One region of the Dellaglioa sp. L3N genome, then DNA from elsewhere that is predicted to be linked to it. Evidence: predicted binding sites of a transcription regulator. Region 1 holds the regulator's gene; each other region holds the start of a gene.
The links. Region 1 encodes HrcA, which represses chaperone genes, less so after heat shock. Its sites were predicted from a motif close to TTAGCACTCNNNNNNNNNGAGTGCTAA; they were not measured.
Positions count from the first base shown of each region.

Region 2: clpP (ATP-dependent Clp endopeptidase proteolytic subunit ClpP) is a predicted target of HrcA. The motif match lies at 4,231-4,257, and genes of this name have one in related genera.
Region 3: groES (co-chaperone GroES) is a predicted target of HrcA. The motif match lies at 4,427-4,453, and genes of this name have one in related genera.

Region 1 covers NZ_CM142928.1:979,502-986,764, reverse strand. Annotated here, with positions in the region: gene truB (tRNA pseudouridine(55) synthase TruB) at 171-1,076, shown strand; gene ribF (riboflavin biosynthesis protein RibF) at 1,093-2,028, shown strand; gene hrcA (heat-inducible transcriptional repressor HrcA) at 2,190-3,233, shown strand; gene grpE (nucleotide exchange factor GrpE) at 3,251-3,847, shown strand; gene dnaK (molecular chaperone DnaK) at 3,871-5,706, shown strand; gene dnaJ (molecular chaperone DnaJ) at 5,833-6,969, shown strand; gene lepA (translation elongation factor 4) at 7,097-7,263, shown strand, end outside.
Region 2 covers NZ_CM142928.1:1,265,942-1,273,204, forward strand. Annotated here, with positions in the region: gene gap (type I glyceraldehyde-3-phosphate dehydrogenase) at 60-1,079, opposite strand; gene ACVPPR_RS06370 (sugar-binding transcriptional regulator) at 1,140-2,168, opposite strand; gene rpoN (RNA polymerase factor sigma-54) at 2,400-3,737, opposite strand; tRNA gene ACVPPR_RS06380 (tRNA-Arg) at 3,805-3,876, shown strand; gene clpP (ATP-dependent Clp endopeptidase proteolytic subunit ClpP) at 4,298-4,891, shown strand; gene ACVPPR_RS06390 (kinase to dihydroxyacetone kinase) at 5,021-5,272, opposite strand; gene whiA (DNA-binding protein WhiA) at 5,295-6,233, opposite strand; gene ACVPPR_RS06400 (gluconeogenesis factor YvcK family protein) at 6,254-7,263, opposite strand, start outside.
Region 3 covers NZ_CM142928.1:508,014-515,276, forward strand. Annotated here, with positions in the region: gene thiD (bifunctional hydroxymethylpyrimidine kinase/phosphomethylpyrimidine kinase) at 1-615, opposite strand, end outside; gene thiM (hydroxyethylthiazole kinase) at 621-1,412, opposite strand; TPP riboswitch at 1,470-1,576, opposite strand; gene ACVPPR_RS02505 (ABC-F family ATP-binding cassette domain-containing protein) at 1,655-3,592, opposite strand; gene ACVPPR_RS02510 (lysostaphin resistance A-like protein) at 3,614-4,252, opposite strand; gene groES (co-chaperone GroES) at 4,478-4,762, shown strand; gene groL (chaperonin GroEL) at 4,799-6,424, shown strand; gene ACVPPR_RS02525 (APC family permease) at 6,674-7,263, shown strand, end outside.

The DNA of each region.
Region 1 (7,263 bases):
TTTGGGTCTTTTTTTGTCATTATACAAAAAAACTGTTATTAGTAATAGAATTAATTTCTATTACCAACAACAGATATTGTAGACCCAAATTTTAATAGTGTATTGTTTACAATATCCTAGTTTTGATGATTATGCTATACTATTAAAAGTATATTAACGGAGGTAGGACAATGGACGGAATTATTCCACTATTTAAAGAACGAGGTATGACTAGTCACGATTGTGTTTTCAAATGCCGTGGTATTTTTCAAACAAAAAAAGTGGGCCATTCGGGCACTTTAGATCCAAACGTTGATGGTGTTTTACCAATTTGTATTGGTAAGGCAACAAAAACAGTAAACTATTTGATGAATTCTGGTAAAGTGTATACGGGTGAAATTACGCTTGGGTTTTCCACGGAAACTGAGGATTTAGATGGTGAAACAATCGAAGAAAAAGATATTCTTGAACCATTTACCGCTGCTGAGATTGATGCTGTTATGGGTCAAATGACTGGGACAATGATTCAAATTCCACCAATGTTTTCAGCTATTAAAGTTAATGGGCGTCGATTGTATGATTATGCGCGTAAAGGTGAAACAGTTGAGCGTCCGGAACGAGAAATTACGGTTACATCGTTTACGCAAACAAAGCCTGCAGAATATGATGCTGAAATTAAAAGACAAAAAATTTATTTTGAAGTTGCATGTGGTAAAGGAACTTATGTGAGAACGTTAGCAGTTGATCTTGGGAAAAAATTAGGTGTACCTGCTGTTATGTCTGATTTAACTAGATTAGAAAGTGGCGGTTTTAAAATTGATAAGGCCTTCACATTGGCGCAATTAAATGAAGCCAAAGACAACGGAATGTTAGAATCATTATTGTATCCAATTGATGCTGCTTTAACAGCATTTAAAAAGTATGAATTAACTGATGAACAATGGGCAATTGTTCGAAATGGTGGGTTTTTATCGGTTAATTCGTTTAATAATGAATCAATAGTTGCGTTAGTTTATGAAAATAAAATTAGATGTTTGTATAAATTGAATAATGAAAATCATCGTTATCAATCTGAAACAATGTTTGATTTAGGATAAAGGAAGTTAGTGTGACATGAAAGTTATTTATTTAACTGAGCCATATAATCCCACAGAAATTGACAGTGATGCTATTTCACTTGCCATGGGTTTTTTTGACGGTGTCCATTTAGGACATCAAAAAGTGATACAAACAGCTAAGAAAAAAGCTGATGAAAAGAATATTAAACTTGCGGTGATGACTTTTGATAAACATCCGTCGGTTCAATTCCAAAAAACACCTGAACAAAGTATTAAATATTTAACGTCTATGGAAAAGAAAATTACATTAATGGAAAAATTGGGCGTTGATATTTTTTATGTCCTGACATTGAATGATAATTTGGCAAATTTAGCGCCACAAGCGTTTGTTGACAAGTATATGATTGCTTTACATGCAAAAATTGTCGTTGCTGGATTTGATTATACTTATGGTAAAAAAGATATCGCAAATATGGCTGTATTATCGTCATATGCCCAACAAAAATTTGAAATTGTAACTGTGCCAGAACTAACAGCTGGTAATCAAAAGATAAGTTCAACTAGAATAAGGGCTGCAATTGATGCCGGACAAATGAACAGTGTTAATGAGTTACTTGGCTATGAATATGAGACGATTGGTGAAGTTGTTCATGGCGAAGCTAGGGGTAGAGAACTTGGCTTTCCAACGTTAAATTTGGCATTTAATAAACATATTCGAATTCCGGGACCTGGCATCTATGTGACAGAAGTTCAAGTAGATGATATTTGGTATCGAGGAATGGCGTCTATTGGTTATAATGTGACGTTCGGTCAGGGCCGTGAATTAACGGTTGAAATTAATTTATTTGATTTTAATGAAATGATTTATGGTAAAATTGTCACGGTTAAATGGTTAGCATATTTAAGAAGTGAAGTTAAATTTGATGGTATTGATGGCTTAATTGCACAATTAAATCAAGATAAAAAAAATACGAATGCTTATTTTAATTAACATGAATAAGCACTAATGACTGACTAAGTGGCGTCCATTTAGTTAGTCATTTTTCTTTTAAAAAAAATGAGTGCATTCCTTGACAATAATCCAAACATTTAGTATATTAATAGTTGTGTTAGCACTCAATAGTGTTAAGTGCTAAAAAGAGGTGATTGACCATGCTAACAGAAAGACAGATGTTAGTGTTAGAAGCAATTGTCAGAGTTTACACAGAGGTTGGTCAACCAGTTGGTTCTAAATCGGTTGTTGATTTTTTACCAATGCATGTTAGTTCAGCAACAATCAGAAATGAAATGGTGGCTTTGGAGAATAAAGGGCTTATTAAAAAAACGCATTCTTCTTCTGGTCGGATTCCGTCATTTCTGGGATATCGATATTATGTTGATCATATTGTTAAACCTGGGGTCGTGCCAGCAGCAGAATTAGTAAATATTCAGAATTCTCTTGGTGTTCACTTTCAAAAGATTGATGAAATTTTTGCGGAATCGACTAAGATTCTTTCAGATTTAACAAATTATACGGCGATTTCATTACGGCCTGAAACAGCGGAAAGCCGACTTGAAGGTTTCCGGTTGGTTCCATTAGGTAACCATCAAATTATGGCTATTCTTGTGATGAGTAGTGGTGTCGTTGAAAATCAAACATTTGGTATTCCTAGTTCAATCAATAGCTCCGATTTAGAGGCTGTTACGAGGTTGTTGAATGATCAATTAATTGGATTGCCTTTAGCTGAGGTATCAAAAAAGTTAAGGACAAGTATTCCAGTGATGTTGATCAATTATATGCGTCAACCTGATGGCATTTTAGATGTTTTAGGTAATATTTTGAAGCAAGCCACGCGTGAACAAGTTTTTGTTGGTGGCAAATCTAATATATTGGATTTTGCGGCTGATAGTAACGTGGATGAATTGAAATCACTATACGATTTAGTCGATACATCGAATAATAAGAATATTGGCGAGTTAATTGGGAGTCAAGGTAAACCCATTCAAATCAAGATTGGTGAAGAACTAACAAATCAATTACTTGATAACTATAGCCTTATATCAGCTAGTTATGATGTGAGTGACCATGGTCAGGGTGTTATCGCATTATTGGGACCAGCAAACATGCCATATTCGAAAATGATTGGATTGCTAGATGCGTTTAGTGATGAACTTGCAAAAAAATTATTAGATTATTATCAACGATTTGATAAATAAGAAAAGGGGTGTTGTGTGTGGTTAAAAATAACAAAGAAGATTTAGTTGAAGAAGACGTTGCACAAGAACAACATCAGTCAAATGAAACAACTAATCAAAATGATAAAAAAAGTTCTGTTACTGATAAAGTAAAAGAAAAATTTAGTAAAAAACCTTCTGATGCAGATAAGTTAGCTGAATTACAAGTTAGTTTGGATGCAATGGAGGATAAATATCTACGAGCAGAAGCCGAAATGGCAAACATGAACACGCGTTTCAAGAAAGAACAGGAACAACTCTTGAAATATAGCGGGCAATCATTAGCTAAGGATGTCTTACCCGTTATCGATAACTTAGAAAGAGCATTGGCTATTGAGGTTGATACTGAAAATAGTGAACAGCTTAAAAAGGGTATCGAATTAGTTTACAAAGATGCGCAAAAAGCATTAACTAATAATGGTGTTATAGAAATCGAAACGACTGATGTGATGTTTGATCCAACTGTTCATCAAGCTGTTCAAACAGTGCCTGCTTCTGATGATCAGAAAGCAGATACAATTGTTCAAGTCCTTCAAAAGGGATACAAATTAAAAGATAGAGTGTTACGTCCAGCAATGGTCGTTGTCGCTCAATAATATAAGAAGAGGTAGAGAAAATTATGGCAAAAATTATTGGAATTGATTTAGGAACAACTAACTCAGCTGTTGCTGTTTTGGAAGGTAAAGAAGCAAAAATTATTACAAACCCAGAAGGAAATCGGACAACACCATCTGTTGTTTCATTTAAAGATGGCGAAACTCAAGTTGGTGAAGTTGCTAAACGTCAAGCAATTACAAACCCTGATACTGTGGCATCAATTAAACGTCACATGGGTGAAGAAGGTTACAAAGTTGATATTCAAGGTAAATCATATACACCTCAAGAAGTTTCAGCAATGATCTTACAATACATCAAAGAATATTCTGAATCATACTTGGGTGAATCAGTAACCAAAGCTGTTATTACAGTTCCTGCTTACTTTAATGATTCACAACGTCAAGCTACAAAAGATGCTGGTAAAATTGCTGGTTTAGAAGTTGAACGTATTGTTAACGAACCAACTGCTGCAGCTTTGGCATACGGTCTTGAAAATACTGAAAAAGATGAAAAAATCCTTGTTTTTGATTTAGGTGGTGGTACATTTGATGTTTCTATCCTTGAATTAGGCGACGGTGTCTTTGAAGTATTATCAACAAATGGTGATACTCATCTTGGTGGCGATGATTTTGATCAAAAAATCATGGACTGGTTAGTTGAAAACTTTAAAAAAGAAAATGGCATTGATTTATCAAAAGATAAAATGGCAATGCAACGTCTTAAAGATGCTGCTGAAAAAGCTAAAAAAGATGTCTCTGGGATTACTAGTGCACAAATTAGCTTACCATTTATTACAGCCGGTGCTGCTGGACCTTTACATTTAGAAGCAACATTATCACGTGCACAATTTGATAATCTTACACAAGATTTAGTTGAACGTACACGTATTCCAGTTCAAAATGCTTTAAAAGATGCTGGTTTAACAAATGCTGATATTGATCAAGTTATCTTAGTTGGTGGTTCAACACGTATCCCAGCTGTTCAAGCATTAGTTGAAAAAGAAACAGATCACAAACCTAACCAATCAGTTAACCCTGATGAAGCTGTTGCACTTGGTGCTGCAATTCAAGGTGGTGTCATTACTGGTGATGTTAAGGATGTTGTTTTACTTGATGTAACACCACTTTCATTGGGTATCGAAACAATGGGTAGTGTCTTCACTAAGTTAATTGACCGTAACACGACAATTCCAACAAGTAAGTCACAAACATTCTCTACAGCTGCTGATAATCAACCAGCCGTTGATATCCATGTGTTACAAGGTGAACGTCCAATGGCTACTGATAACAAGACCTTGGGTCGTTTCCAATTAAACGATATTCCTGCTGCTCCTCGTGGAATCCCTCAAATCGAAGTTAAATTCGATATTGATAAAAATGGTATTGTTAATGTTTCTGCTAAAGATTTAGGCACAAACAAAGAACAAAAGATTACAATCAAGAGTTCAGGCGGTCTTGCAGAAGACGAAATTGAACGCATGGTTAATGAAGCTAAAGAAAATGAAGAAGCTGATAAAGCACGTAAAGAAGAAGTTGACTTGAAGAATGAAGTTGACCAATTATTATTCTCAGTTGATAAAACTTTAGAAGAATTAAAAGGTAAAGTAACTGAAGAAGAAATTAAATCTGCTGAAGATGCTCGTGATGCTTTGAAGAAAGCTCAAGAAGATAACAACGTTGAAGATATGAAAGTTAAGAAAGACGAATTAAATAAAATCGTTCAAGACTTAACGGTTAAATTATATCAACAAGCACAAGATGCTCAAGGTGAAGCCGGTGCTGAAGGCGCAGCTAAAGATCCTAAAGATGAAACAGTTGATGGCGACTTCGAAGAAGTTAACCCTGAAGACAAAAAATAATCTTTACTAAATTTTGAGTGTGATAGAAAGTCAAAGGCCTTTGGGACTTTGGCTTTTTATTTCATGTTAAGCATGGTATTCTATTTAGAGCAATAAAAACCAAAAAGGTTATTCGGAGGTACGGGAATGGCAGAGAACAGAGATCCATATGATGTACTTGGTGTGACTAAAGATTCATCACCTGAAGAAATAAAAAAAGCGTACCGTAAGTTATCTAAAAAATATCATCCAGATATTAACAAGGATGCTGGTGCAGAAGATAAATTTAAAGAAATTACTGAAGCTTATGAGACAGTTGGTGATCCGCAAAAGAAAGCTGAATATGATCAATATGGTTCAGCTGGCGCTCAAGGTGGTGGCTACCGAGGATTTGGTGGTCAAGGACAACAAGGTGGATTTGGCGGCGGTGGATTTGAAGATATTTTCAGTTCATTCTTTGGCGGTGGTGCTTCTCAGGATCCAACTGCGCCACGTGCAGGTCGCGATTTACAATATGAAATGACATTAACCTTTATGGAAGGTGTCTTTGGTAAGGAATCAACAATTAAATACAACCGTAAAAGCCTTTGTATTACTTGTGGCGGGTCTGGGGCAAAACCTGGAACTTCTCCAATTACGTGTCGTAAATGTGGTGGCCGAGGAACTATTCAAGTTGAACGTCGTACACCACTTGGCAATATGATGACTGAACAAGAATGTGATGTTTGTCATGGTACTGGTAAGGAAATTGAAGAAAAATGTGAGACATGTCATGGTTCAGGTCATACTGATGAAAGACATGAAGTTAAAGTAACTGTTCCTGCAGGTGTTGAAGATGGTCAACAAATGCGCTTACAAGGACAAGGTGAGGCCGGTGAAAATAACGGACCTTATGGAGACTTGTACATTATCTTTAGAGTACAAGCTAGTGGTAAGTTTGATCGTGAAGGTTCTGAGATTTATATCGATGTCCCAATTAGCTTTGTCCAAGCTGCATTGGGTGACGAAGTAACTGTCGAAACCGTTCATGGTGATGTTAAAATGAAAATTCCTGCTGGAACTCAGACAGGGACAACATTTAGATTACGTGATAAGGGTGCGCCTAAATTACACGGTAAAGGTAATGGTGATCAACAAGTTACCGTTAATATTGAAACACCTCGCAATCTTAAAAAAGAACAAAAAGAAGCTTTAAAAGAATTTGCTACAGCCAGTGGTAAAAATGTTGTTGGCGAAGGCAATTTATTCGATAAGCTAAAAGATCAATTTAAAGGTAAAAAATAACCAAATAAAAGATAGAATCGTCTTGCCGGATGAGTCTATCTTTTTTTGTATACGAACTACAATTGTGTTTAGCAGAGTTGATTGTTATAATCAAAAGAGATAGAAACAAGAAAGTAGGACGCTATTAATGGATTTTGAAGAAATGCAAGAGAGACAAAAACACATTCGTAATTTTTCGATTGTGGCACATATTGATCATGGAAAATCAACACTTGCGGATCGTATCCTTGAGTTGACTGATACAGTGACTAAGCGTGAAATGAAAAACCAATTATTGGACTCAATGGATCTTGA
Region 2 (7,263 bases), 290 kb from region 1:
GAGTATTGCCTCCCTCCGCCTAAGCATAGTAACTATGCGGTTAAAAAAGTTTGACTAGCTTATGCTTCTAAACCAGCAAATTTTTCTAATGTACGAATCATTTGTGCTGTAAAGCCAGATTCGTTATCGTACCAAGCAACAGTTTTAACCAATTGGTTAGAACCAGTACCAGTTACTTCTGTTTGTGTTGGGTCAAAGATTGAACCAAAACTTGTACCAATAATATCTGAAGAAACGATTTCATCAGCATTGTAACCGAATGATTCGTTGTTTTCAGTTCTTGCTTTGATAGCAGCATTTACTTGGTCAACAGTAAGATCTTTAGAATCTAAAATTGTAACCAATTCTGTTAATGAACCAGTGATAACTGGGACACGTTGTGCATGGCCATTCAATTTACCAACAAGATCAGGGATTACCATACCGATAGCTTTAGCAGCACCAGTAGAATGAGGAATAGTATTACTTGCAGCAGCACGTGCAGCACGTAAGTTTCCACCACGATCAGGACCATCTTGTAATTTTTGTGTAGCTGTGTAAGCATGAACTGTTGTCATTGTACCAACTTGGATACCAAAGGCATCGTTGATAGCGCCAGCAAGTGGTGCTAAACAGTTAGTAGTACATGAACCAGCAGAAGCGATTTTTGTATCTGCAGTTAAGATGTCATCATTAACACCGTAAACAACTGTAGGCATTTTACCAGCTGGAGCTGAGATTAAAACATGTTTTGCGCCAGCTTTGATATGTGCTGATGCTTTTTCTTCTGATGCGTAAAAACCAGTTGATTCTAATACGATATCAACATTATCGTTTTTAACCCAAGGAATATTTGATGCATCTGCTTCTGCATATACAGGAATTTCCTTACCGTTAACAACAATACCATTATCTGTTGCGCTAACTTCTGCGTCGAAGTTACCATGGGCTGTATCATATTTTAATAAATGAGCCAACATTGATGGAGAAGTTAAATCGTTGATTGCTACAACTTCGATGTTATCTGAAACTTCAGCAATACGACGGAAAGCTAAACGACCAATACGACCAAAACCGTTAATACCAACTTTTACTGACATACTTAAATTTCCTCCTTTAGGAAATGAAGATTTATTTATTTTAAAAAGCGTGCTTACACACTACTTTTTTAAAATCGAGTTTGCGGCACCCTCATCCGTGATTAACCACGTCTGTTTAGGTGCAAGTTTCATGTATGCCACAATTGCTTCAGCCTTTGAATGACCACCTGCAACTGCGAAAATACATTTTATATGCGTGAGATCCTCTATTTGTAAACCGATACGAGGAATCTTATAAACGACCTTACCTTGAGCATCAAAGAAATATCCGAATGCCTCACCTACAGCTTTGTCGTTCTTCAACATGCTTATTATACCACTAGACATGTCTCTACGCTTAGCCATATGCATTGCTTCTCCAATACTGTGAATCACAGCATTGCTTTCCTTGATTAAGCCCAAAACTTCTTGAATGCTCGGTTCTTCAAGAAGAGGCTCGTACGTTTTCTCACTTAATTGTTCGGGTACATACAAGGCTCTATGATTCCCTCCTGTATGTAATGCCATTTTACCACTAATTGAGTTGGCTTGTATATCAACTGACTCGCCAACACCACCTCGGGCCGGTAAAAAAGTTAAATCGCGTTTAATTGAAATGCGTGTTGTTAACTGATCAGCTACTTGAGCCATCGTTGTTCCACCCATGACCGCAATTAAATTTTTACCTTCGGGCAATAAAAGTGCTAACTTCGCAGCTAAACTTTTACCCATTGCGTCTAAAACTTTAGGTTGTTCATCAGAATCACCTGATACAATCAAACAATGCTTAATGCCTAAAATTCGACTTAATTCTTGTTCATTTTGCTGAACACCAACTAAATTGTCCATCACTTTTTCAAGACCATGTAATACTGATAAGCCCCTGTCCGTTAGTGTCATTCCTGACTTACCAACGATGATGAGTTCTTGCTTACGCAGAAAATCTGTTTCAGTTCTCATAACGCGTTCACTAAGATTTAAAGTTGAGGCCAACACTCTTCGACCAACTGGCATCATCCACTCTATCTGCCTTAAAACAAAATATCTTTGTTTTAAGGCTTTAATCATGTCCGGTGCAATTGCTTCAATCCATTCTAATTCATGATGCATAGTGCACCTGCTCTCTTGCGGGGCGTAAAACGTCCCGTAGTGTCGCATTATGACCCATTGATTCCAAAAAAAACAAAGCACAATAACATTCTGCGTTAATCAAAGTGTCTTCATACCTTTATTACAAGACAAATTATAGCAGTTTATTTTATGCTTTGCAAGCACTTCAACAGACTATCTGCTATGTTAGCAGTTGCCGTTTGATATGCAAGAGGAGAGTCCCTAATGTTCTTAATCTTTGTAGCGTTTTCTTGCCGATGATGACGGAATGTTCAGGTTTTCGCGATATTTAGCAACCGTCCGTCTTGAAATATCGATATTTTGTTTCATTAATTGTAAAACTATTTTTTGATCTGATAAAGGCTTGGTCTTCTCTTCGGCATCAATCAACGTCTGAATAGTTGTCATGATAGCTTTTGAAGATAATTCTTCAGCATTCTTTTTATTTTTATTTGCTACTTGTCCAAAGAATGATTTTAACTCATAAACCCCAAACTCCGTTTCGATATATTTATCGTTAACCGTTCGACTAATCGTTGATTCATGAACATCTAAAGCAGCCGCAACTTCTCTTAGAAGTAATGGTTTAATTGGTTTTGATTTATCAGCGAAAAAATCTGCCTGATATTTCAAAATATATTGTCCAACTTTTAATATAGTATCACCACGTTGTTTCAATCCACTAACAAGCCATTCATATTCTCGTTTCTTATCAGCCAGATACTTTGTCACTTCAGGATCTTGGTCTTTTGACATATCATCAAAATATTTTTGTTGGAAAACAATTTCAGGCTGAGCCCCACGAACTTTATATAGCACGGATTCACCATTATTATTTTTTAAAACTAAATCTGGATATATTTTCCCAATTCTAGTTGTCCCAAAACCTGCACCAGGATTAGGTGATAACGTCCGAATAAAATCCGATATTTCCTGAATTTTCGAGACATTCACACGGTATTTTTTTGCAATGTCTTGCCATTTACGATCAACGAAATCATCGAAATCATCTTTAATAACCGTATATGCCATCTTAGGAGCTAAATCATCAGAATCAATCTGTAACATCAAACTTTCTTGCACGTTTCGTGCACCAACACCAGGTGGATCCAAACGTTGAATCAAGGTTAATGCATCCATCAACATAATAGGTGGTATCCCTGATTCTTCCGCTAAATCATCTAAATTCGCATTAAAATAACCCGTTTGTTCAATATAATCTACTAAATAAAGAACAACTTTTCTAAGTGGCGTCTGTCGCATCGTTAAATAAATTTGATCCAACAAGTAATCTAACAAAGACTGCCCTTCATCATCACTTACCGAATTCATATAGTCAGCATCACCGTCTGTTGTTAGATTCACTTTATATCGAGACTCACCTGCTTGAATTCTTTGATTATCATCAACCGCTTCAATCAAGGGGTTTTCCATGACTTTATCAGTGATAAATTGTTGTAAATCTTCTATATTATATTGCAACATTTTGATAGACTGCTGCAATTCAGGTGTCATAGCCAATTTTTGAATTTGGGTTTGTTGTTGTTTAAATTTCTGTTCAAATGCCATTTTCTTCTAGACCTCCAATTTCGTTGCTTGTTTTTTCAACGTAATTCAGCTAAACTATTAATGTACTGCGCCGTTGGTGTAATGGATAGCACGTAAGATTCCGGTTCTTGAGCTGAGGGTTCGACTCCCTCATGGCGCATCATTATCACTGATAAAGCAACATTTATAGTACTTTTATGTCGTTTTCGTGTAGTTAAGTTAGGATTAATAATTTCTTGTTTTAAACACCTCACATTAGTGTCAGGTGTTTTTGTTTTCGCTTACATTATTAATTATATATCATGTTTCTTAAGATAGCTATTAGTCCTCAAATTTATCGCATAATTATTTTAAAAAAATAATTATGGAAGGATTACACGAGATCTGACTATTACGATAATGAGGCAGTCAACAACAGAAAATAAGAACGGACACTTCCAATAAAAATGTCCGTTCTTATTTTTTATTTATACTCAAATCATTTTATTTGACCTTTTTTGACCAAGGGTTTAAACTAGCATTACATTAGTTCAAATGCTAATATAAAAAAGTAATTAATAATAATTTGGAGGTTTTCAACTATGAATGTAGTTCCTACAGTTATCGAACAATCTGCCGGTGGCGAACGTGCATACGATATTTATTCTCGTCTTTTAAAGGACAGAATTATCATGCTTTCAGGTGAAGTTAATGACGACATGGCAAACGCTATTATCGCCCAATTGCTCTTCTTGGATGCCCAAGACTCAGAAAAAGATATTTCAATTTACATTAACTCACCCGGTGGTTCTGTTTCAGCCGGTTTAGCTATCTACGATACAATGAACTTTATCAATGCTGATGTTCAAACAATCGTTATGGGTATGGCTGCTTCAATGGCCAGTGTATTGGCAACTGCCGGTACAAAAGGTAAACGTTTTGCATTACCTAACTCAGAAATTATGATTCATCAACCACTTGGTGGCGCTCAAGGTCAAGCAACAGAAATCGAAATTGCTGCTGAACATATCTTGAAGACAAGAACATTGATTAACAAAATTTTGGCTGATGCAACTGGTCAAGATATCAAAGTTCTTAATAAAGATACAGATCGTGATAACTATATGACTGCTGAACAAGCAAAAGAATATGGTTTGATTGATGAAATTATGACTAACAAAAAAGGCCTTAAATAAGTTTCAAGCCTCAAAGACACTGACAATTTAATTTGTTAGTGTCTTTTTTTACCTATTTTCGTAAAATAAAAAAATAATCATCTGTTTGATAGCTGAGGTACCAACGATCAAACAGATGATTTTTTTATATTAACCTTTTAATCCTTTAGATTGTCTTACCATATCTTCAACAACAATATCAAAGATTTCTCCAAGTCCGGCACAATATGCCAAAATTTTCCATGGATAATTCGTATGAAAATGTAGTTTCATCAAATCAGAATCACCAGCAACGAGTAAACTATCCCCTTCAAATTGACGCAATATTTCACTATATAATTGATCTTCACTCAACGTGCTGCCTTCTAACAGTAACTGCGTATCATATTTAAATTCTATCACGATATTTTATCCTTCCAAAATGCTATTTTTCACCAATTCGAACTTTTTCAGCAAAATCATTAATTTTCCGTAATCGATGATTAATTCCAGATTTTGAAATTGGACCACCAGGTACTAAATCGCCTAATTCTTTCAAACTGACTTCTTGATGAACTAACCGTGCTTCAGCCACTTCTTTTAATTTAGAGGGCAATTGACCTAATCCCACTGATTGTGCAATAAACTCAATATTTGCAATTTGTTTGTTGGCAGCATCAGCAACTTTATTCATATTAGCCGTTTCACAATTAACCATTCGATTAACGGAGTTTCGCATATCACGGACAATTCTGATATCTTCAAATTTCAACATAGCAGTTGTAGCGCCAATTAATGAAAGAAAATCAGCAATTTTTTCTGCCTCTTTCAAATAAACAATATAACCACTACGACGTTCAGTCATTCTAGCATTAAACCCAAACTTATTAATCATTTCACAGATTGTTTGATTATGTTCTTCATAGACAGAATATATTTCCAAATGATAACGACTTGTTTCAGGATTATTAACTGAGCCACCTGCCAAGAAAGCCCCACGTAAATAAGAACGCATCATCATGTCATCATGTTCCAATAAATCAGTTGGCACACCCATCTTAAGTTGCATATCTTCAATGATATCCAAGTCTTTTAAAACAAAATCACTACCCGTTTTCAAACGAACAATATAGACATTATTTTTTTTCAATTTCATTTTACGACGCACTAATAGTTCACTCGTAATATCATAAAACTCATTTAAAAGTTCATAAATTCGTCTCGCAATTGCGGGATTTTCTGTCTGAACATTTAAAACGAATTGATGATTAATGATACTCAAAGAACCATTCATTCGAATCAACGCCATTAATTCTGCTTTAGCATTATTCCGTCTAACTTTGAGGGTCGTTAATTCTTTTTTTACTTCACTTGCATACGACATTTTTTCACCTTATCTCTGTGCTAACTATTATTTCTGTGTCTTAATTCGTGGTTTGGTCGACCAACTAAACGCATCAATTCTTCAACAACCTTATCACCATCATGGAAAACACCTTTATCTTTTAACTTCAAAAAGTTAGATGAAATGACACGACAATGCTGTCCTCTTAACCCATTAAAATCGTGTTCAACTTGAATCAAATTTTCATCATATTTTTCTTTATCCATGTAATCACTTGGCACTGGTGCTGTGTTCACAAGCACTGTATTTACAAAACAATTACCAAGATGATTATTTAAAATACGAACATGATCCGCATCAGTAAAGCGTTCTGTTTCACCTTTTTGTGTCATAATATTACAGATATAAACGACTTCAGCTTTGGTCTCAGATAGTGCTTTACCAACATTACCAATGACTAAATTAGGTAAAATACTTGTGAACAAACTACCAGGTCCCAAAACAATTTGATCTGCTTCAAGGATGGCCTTAACCACCTCTGGGACAGCAGCCGGAACAGCATCTTCACTCGTTTCACTTGAGGTTACCCAAACACGTTTAATTGATTTTCTAGCAGCCGTTATCTCAGCTTCACCAGATAAAAAGGTTCCATCAGAAAATTCCGCATTTAAAACTAAAGGTTCATCAGCAACAGGATAGACATGTCCATCCACTCTCATCATTTCTGACAATTCTTGCACTGAAGCAAAAACACCCTTTTTCATTTCAGCCAATGCCGCAATAATTAAATTACCAATAGCATGGCCCGCAAAGAATCTATCTGATGTATCAAATCGATATTGAAAAATATCTAAATATAATTCTGGTAACTCAGATAATGCCGCAATCACATTACGAATATCACCAGGTGGCACAACATTCACATAATCTCTAATGATACCTGATGAACCGCCATCATCAGCAACTGTTACAATGGCTGTGATATCAGCATTTTTATCCCTTAAACTTTTTAAAATGACTGGTAGTCCAGTTCCGCCACCAATCACCACAATTTTAGGTCTGCGTCCAT
Region 3 (7,263 bases), 470 kb from region 1:
CACGCGGTCAGAGGTCATCCAGAATGAATGACCATTTTCTAGTAAGACAAAGTCACTTGCTGTATTTTCAGAATTTTGATGGCCGCCTTTAATGATGACATTTTTGGCACCTAATGCGCTTATTTTTTGACTAGCCGCAATCATGTCTTTTTTAGAGTTAATAGTGAAACCAGTAATGACTTCAGCTTCAGGAATATTGGGTGTGACTACGGTCGCTAAGGGAATTAATTTTTCTTTGATGGTGGCCACTGCATCTTCAGTAAGTAGTGTTGCGCCACCTTTGGCAACCATAACAGGGTCAACTATTAAGGGGCCAAAGTCATATTTTTTGAGATTTTCAACGACAATCTCAACGTGCTCTGAATCAGCAAGCATCCCCGTTTTACATGCTTTAATAGCTAAATCAGCTGCAATTGAATTAAATTGTTCATTAATAATTTGAGCCGGTAAGGGGAAGCTGTCTTGCACACCTAACGTATTTTGGGCAGTAATGGCAACGAGAACGGTTGCGGCATAGACGTGGCGTTCCTGTATCGTTTTTAAATCAGCCTGCATGCCAGCACCACCACTGCTGTCAGATCCAGCAATCGAAAGAACTTGTGGGAAATTAGTCATTTTATTCAGTCCCCCATAGCAATTTGTTCAGCGATTTCTTTTGGCGTTATCAAATGTAATTTATCTAATAAATTAACAATGAAACTACCAGGTTGTTCAGCGTCTAATTCTTGCGCAACAAGTTCGCCAGTTATTGCAAAAACAAGGCAGGCCATTCTAGCTGCTTCAAAGTAATCTTCTTTAGAAACGGCCGCAAATGCAGCGATTAGACTTGAAAGCATATCACCTGAACCCACGTGAATTTGGAAAAGGGGTGTGCCATGTGTCACTGTTGCTGCACGGACACCATCAGAAATATAATCAGTTGGACCACTTAAAACAACCGTACAATTGTAACGTTGGGCTGCAATTTTTGCGACTTCTGCTAGATTTGCAGAGCCATCACCTGCGTCAATGCCTTTAGCCTGCCATTCAATCCCAGCTAATGCTGCAATTTCACCCGCATTACCTCGAATGAAATCAAATTTAAAACGAGTTAGTAAGTCTGTAATTACTTTTTGACGATAAGGCATTGCAACAGCAACGGGATCCATGACGAGAGGAACCCCTAATTCATTGGCGGTTTGACTAATTTTTTCAATATAAGGCAATTCAGTACTTCTGAATGATCCCATATTAATTGCTGCGCCGGAAGAAATTTGTAACATCTCTTTGGTTTCTTCAATTGCACTAGGCATAATAGGTGAGGCACCAATTGCGTTAAGTCCGTTAGCAACGTCTTGCACCGTAATATAATTTGAAAGGTTAAAAATGACTGGGTTTTCTGCACGAATCTTATTGAGTAATTCTAGTTTCATAGTTTCTCCTCTTAAGCACACAAAAACCCCACTCTTTGACAAAAAAATCGTAGAGTGGGGTCCTTCTTCACACTTTCCTACGCAAGTTTTGACTTACAGGTTCGAAGGGATTAAGTTGTAAAAACTTATCTCAGTTCTTCTAAAGAACACCCCTAGTGTACTTATATTTAATTTTTAGGTTACTAATAGAGAATAGGCTTTCATTATTGTTATGTCAACAGAAAATAAAAAAAGAAACTAACTTATTCCAGAGCTAAGCTAGCTTCTTCCCAGTCATTTTCTGTTGTTTCAATTGCTGTTTGAACTGTTTGTAATTCAGTTTGAAGTTCTTGGAGTTTGTCAGCATCACTGAAAATATCAGGCTGTGACATTTTTTCTTCAAGTTCTGTTTTATGTGTTTCTAAAGTACTTAGTTCAGTTTCTAAACGTTCAATTTTACGAGTTAATTTGCGTTGTTCTTTTTGGGTTTCTTTGTTTTGTTGATAGTTAGTTGCTGGTTTAACTTCAGGAGCTGTCGGATTAGAAGCAGTTTCAAGGGCCTCTTTTTCAGCTTCAATAGCTTCTAGTTCTTCTTTTTTATCAACATAGTAATCGTAATCACCCATGTAGTAAGTAGAACCTTCTTTTGAAACTTCAATAATACTTTCTGCAACTTTATTAATAAAGTAACGGTCATGGGAAACGAGTAGGACTGTACCGTCAAAGTTAGAAATGGCTTTTTCAAGAACTTCTTTACTATCAATATCCAAATGGTTAGTGGGTTCATCAAAGATTAAAAAGTTATCTTTATCCATAGCCAGCTTAGTTAAAGCCAGACGTGCTTTTTCGCCACCACTTAAATTTGAAACACGTTTCAAAACATCGTCACCTGAAAATAGAAAGCTACCTAATAATGAGCGTATGTCTGTTTCAGGTGTTGTTGGATGATCATTCCAGAGTTCATCTAGAACAGTATTTTTATCTGTTAATTGATTTTGTTCCTGATCATAGTAACCGATATGGACATTGGCACCGAAGAAAGCTTCGCCGCGAATGAAGGGAATCTGACCTAAGACACTTTTAAGCAAGGTTGATTTACCAACACCGTTCGGACCGACAATTGCTTGCACTTGATGTTTATGTAAATCGATTGAGACGGGTTCAGATAAAACAGTATTGTCGTACCCAACAGCTGCATTAGCAACTGTTAGAACGATATTACCACTTTCATCGGCTGCTTTAAAACTAAAGCGGGGTGCTTTTTCGTCACCATCTGGGCGATCAACTTTGTCCATTTTTTCAAGCTGTTTACGCCGACTTTGTGCTCGTTTGGTTGTTGATGCACGAACAATATTTTTATTAACAAAATCTTCAAGTTTTTCAATTTTATCTTGTTGTTTTTCAAAAACTTTCCATTCTTGTTTTAAGTTAGCTTCTTTTTTGACAATAAATTGGGAATAATTACCATTATAGTGGGTTGTTTCATGATGACTCATATCGTAAACTTCTGTGACGATTTTATCCAAGAAGTAACGGTCATGAGAGACAATTAAGAGGGCTCCCGTATAAGTTTTCAAATAACCTTCTAACCATGTTAAGGTTTCAATATCTAAATGGTTAGTCGGTTCATCTAAAATCAATAAATCACGTTTTTCTAAAAGTAATTTAGCTAATGCTAAACGTGTTTTTTGGCCCCCAGAAAGGGTTCTGATATCACGATCAAAATCTTCTTCATAAAATCTAAAGCCATGTAAGACGGAACGAATTTCTGATTCGTAACCATAACCATTTTTTTCACTAAAATCATGTGACAGTTGATCATAAGTTGATAATAGTTTGTCGAATTTTTCAGAATCTTCTGCATTTTTTGGATCAGCAATTTGGGCTTCTAATGCATGAATTTGCGTTTCCATTTTCTTGAGATAATCAAAGACATGACTCATTTCTTCCCAGATTGAACGTTCGGAAGAAACAATGGTTGTTTGTGCTAAGTAGCCAATAGTCATCCCTTTATGTTTAATGATTTGACCGGCATCAGTGGCTTCTTGATCAATGATCATTTTAATTAATGTTGATTTACCGGCACCATTCCGGCCAACTAAGGCAATTCTGGCATCGTCTTTAATATCCATATTAACATTTTCGAATAGAACGTCAGCACCGAAATAGCGGGCTGCTTGTTGGACTTGTAACAGGATCAAAACGAATCCCACCTTTCTTTTTTAAAGTGATACTTGAATGATTAATACGAAACTGTTCATGAGAATGTGTGCAATCATTGACGTTTTAATACTACCAGTTCGTTTATAAAGGTAACAAAAAAGTAAACCAATTAAAAAGTAGATGGCTAGATGTCCATCATTGTGCGCTAGACTGAATAGTAAACTGGAAATAATTGCGGCGAACATTGGTGGTATAAAACTGGCTAAGTTACCGAAGAAAACTTTTCTGAAAACAAGTTCTTCCATAATAGGGGCGCCAAATGAGATTGCCAACATATAATAGGGATATTTTGTAACAATCGTCATGATTTCACTTGTATTCTGTGAAGGCACAGTCGTTTTTAAAAGTGAGTAATAAATCGTTTGAATAACGGACTGAATAATTAACGTTAAAATGAATCCGAGAAATCCCCACAAAATAATTTGTGTCCAATTAGAATGACCACTAATTGAATTTTTAGTACTGAAGTAATAATTTAGCCAAACTAAGAGGATCGCACCTAAGGCATAGTCAGCTGTCATAACCGGATAGATAATCGATTTTAGAGAAAATAGTTGATTCAGAACCGTTGGTAGAACAAAGATGACGAGATAGCCTAATAAAATGGCAATTGAATTTTTACTAGTTGATTTTGACATGAAAACTCCTTTAAATATAATTAGTTAGTCGTGCATTATTTTGTCGAACAAATTCGTATGATAAGTATAGCATAATTGGTCGGATAACGAATTTAATTCATATGAAAACTTCTATCAAATAAGAGCTGAAATACTTGCAATTGTCCGTAAAATTGATTATAGTTAATTTTGTGATTAGCACTTAGGAAGATAGAGTGCTAAATAATAGTGTTGGAGGGATAGAACGTGTTAAAACCATTAGCAGATCGAGTTATTTTAGAAGTAACTAAAGAAGAAGAAACAACGGTAGGTGGTATTGTCTTGGCAAGTAATGTACAAGAAAAACCACAAACAGGTAAAGTTATTGCGGTGGGTGATGGCCGTACAATGGATAATGGTGAGAAGATTGCCGTTACTGTCAACGTCGGACAAACCGTTTTATTTGATAAATATGCCGGATCAGAAGTTTCATTTGAAGGTAAAGACTACTTGATTGTGCACGAAAAAGATATCGTCGCAACTGTAGATTAAGTTAAATTTTAAATTTAAAGATGAGGTGGATTAATTATGTCAAAGGAATTAAAATTTTCTGAAGATGCTCGTTCAGCAATGCTTAGAGGTGTTGACCAATTAGCCAATACGGTTAAATCAACTTTAGGACCAAAAGGCCGTAATGTTGTTTTGGAAGAATCATATGGCTCACCAACAATTACAAATGATGGTGTGACAATTGCTCGCGCTATTGAATTAGAAGACCATTTTGAAAATATGGGTGCTAAATTAGTGTCAGAAGTTGCTTCAAAAACCAACGATATTGCTGGGGATGGGACAACAACTGCAACTGTTTTAACACAAGCTATCGTGACTGAAGGTATGAAAAATGTGACGGCTGGTGCTAACCCTGTTGGTATTCGTCGTGGAATTGAAGCTGCTACAAAAGCTGCAGTTGCTGAATTACATGAATTATCACACAAAGTTGAAACAAAAGAAGACATCGCGCAAATCGCTTCTGTTTCTTCAGCTAATGATGAGATTGGTGCTTTGATTGCTGACGCTATGGAAAAAGTCGGTAATGATGGCGTAATTACAATTGAAGAATCAAAAAGTATTGATACCTCATTAGATGTTGTTGAAGGGATGCAATTTGATCGTGGTTACTTGTCACAATACATGGTAACTGATAACGATAAAATGGAAGCTAACTTAGAAACACCATATATCTTGGTGACTGATAAGAAAATTTCTAACATTCAAGAAGTATTACCTTTATTACAATCTATTGTTGAACAAGGTCGTCCATTATTAATCATCGCTGATGATGTTGATGGCGAAGCTTTACCAACCTTAGTCTTGAATAAAATTCGTGGGACATTCAACGTTGTTGCTGTTAAGGCACCTGGATTTGGTGATCGTCGTAAAGCAATGCTTGAAGATATCGCTATTGTAACGGGTGCTACAGTGATTACTGATGAACTTGGCTTACAATTGAAAGATACAACCATTGAACAATTAGGTTCAGCTGGTAAAGTCAATATCACAAAAGAAAACACAGTGATTGTTGAAGGTTCTGGTGATAAAGCTAAAATTACAGAACGTGTTGGTTTGATTAAAAAACAAATCGATGAAACAACTTCTGAATTTGATCGCGAAAAATTACAAGAACGTTTGGCTAAATTATCTGGTGGGGTTGCTGTCATCAAAGTCGGTGCTGCAACTGAAACAGAATTAAAAGAACGTAAATACCGCATTGAAGATGCTTTGAATGCCACACGTGCCGCAGTTGAAGAAGGTTTCGTTGCCGGTGGTGGGACAGCATTCGTTAACGTTATTGGAAAAGTTGCTGCACTCGAAGCAACTGGTGATGAATTAACGGGTATCAAGATTGTGCAACGTGCTTTGGAAGAACCTGTACGTCAAATCGCTAAAAATGCGGGTCTTGAAGGTTCCGTTATTGTTGAAAAATTAAAATCAGAAAAAATAGGTATTGGTTTCAATGCCGCAACTAATGAATGGCAAGATATGATTGAAGCTGGAATTGTTGATCCAACTAAAGTGACTCGTTCAGCATTGCAAAATGCAGCCAGTGTTTCTGCTTTATTGTTAACAACTGAAGCAGTTGTTGCCGACAAACCAGAACCAGAATCTGCAGCTGACCCACAACAAATGCCTGGTGGCATGGGCGGTATGATGTAACCCAAGTTTCATAAAATAATAAAATTTAAAGAGTTATCACTCTGCGCTAATTGCGAGTGGTAACTCTTTTTTTGTGGGGAATAAAGTTCATTTATGGTGTTGTATATTTAAATATAAACGGGTAAAATAGAGTGAATTCGGTGGATAGGAATTAGTGAATAAAATAACTATTCGGTAAGATGAACGTACCGTCAGGGCAACGTTTATGAATAATTTTTTTAAATTTAGAACATAAGGGGTAAAGATGAAATGTGGCGTTATTTAAAGAGATTGTTAATTGGGAAACCATTGAAATCTTCTGAAGAGGGAAATCAACAATTATCAAAGTTTAAGGCATTAGCTCTTTTATCATCAGATGCATTGTCATCTGTGGCGTACGGGACTGAACAAATTGTGACCGTTTTGGTTGGTTTTTCTGCGATGGCAATTTGGTATTCATTACCGATTGCGTTATTAGTTTTAATTTTATTGGCATCAATCACCATTTCTTACCGTCAAATTATCCATGCTTATCCTAAAGGTGGGGGCGCTTATGTCGTCTCAAGCAAAAATTTAGGTGAAAAAGCAGGTTTAATTTCCGGTGGCTCACTTTTAATTGATTATATGCTAACTGTTGCGGTTAGTGTGTCCGCAGGGACTGAAGCGTTAATTTCTGCGGTGCCATCATTGTATGGGCATCAAGTGGTTATTTCAGTGATTATTATTATTTTAGTTATGGCAATGAATTTACGTGGGTTACGTGAATCTGCTTCATTCTTAACGGTACCCGTTTATCTGTTCGTTGTGATGATTATTTTAATGTTACTTGTTGGTGGTTATAATATTATGACTGGTCAAGT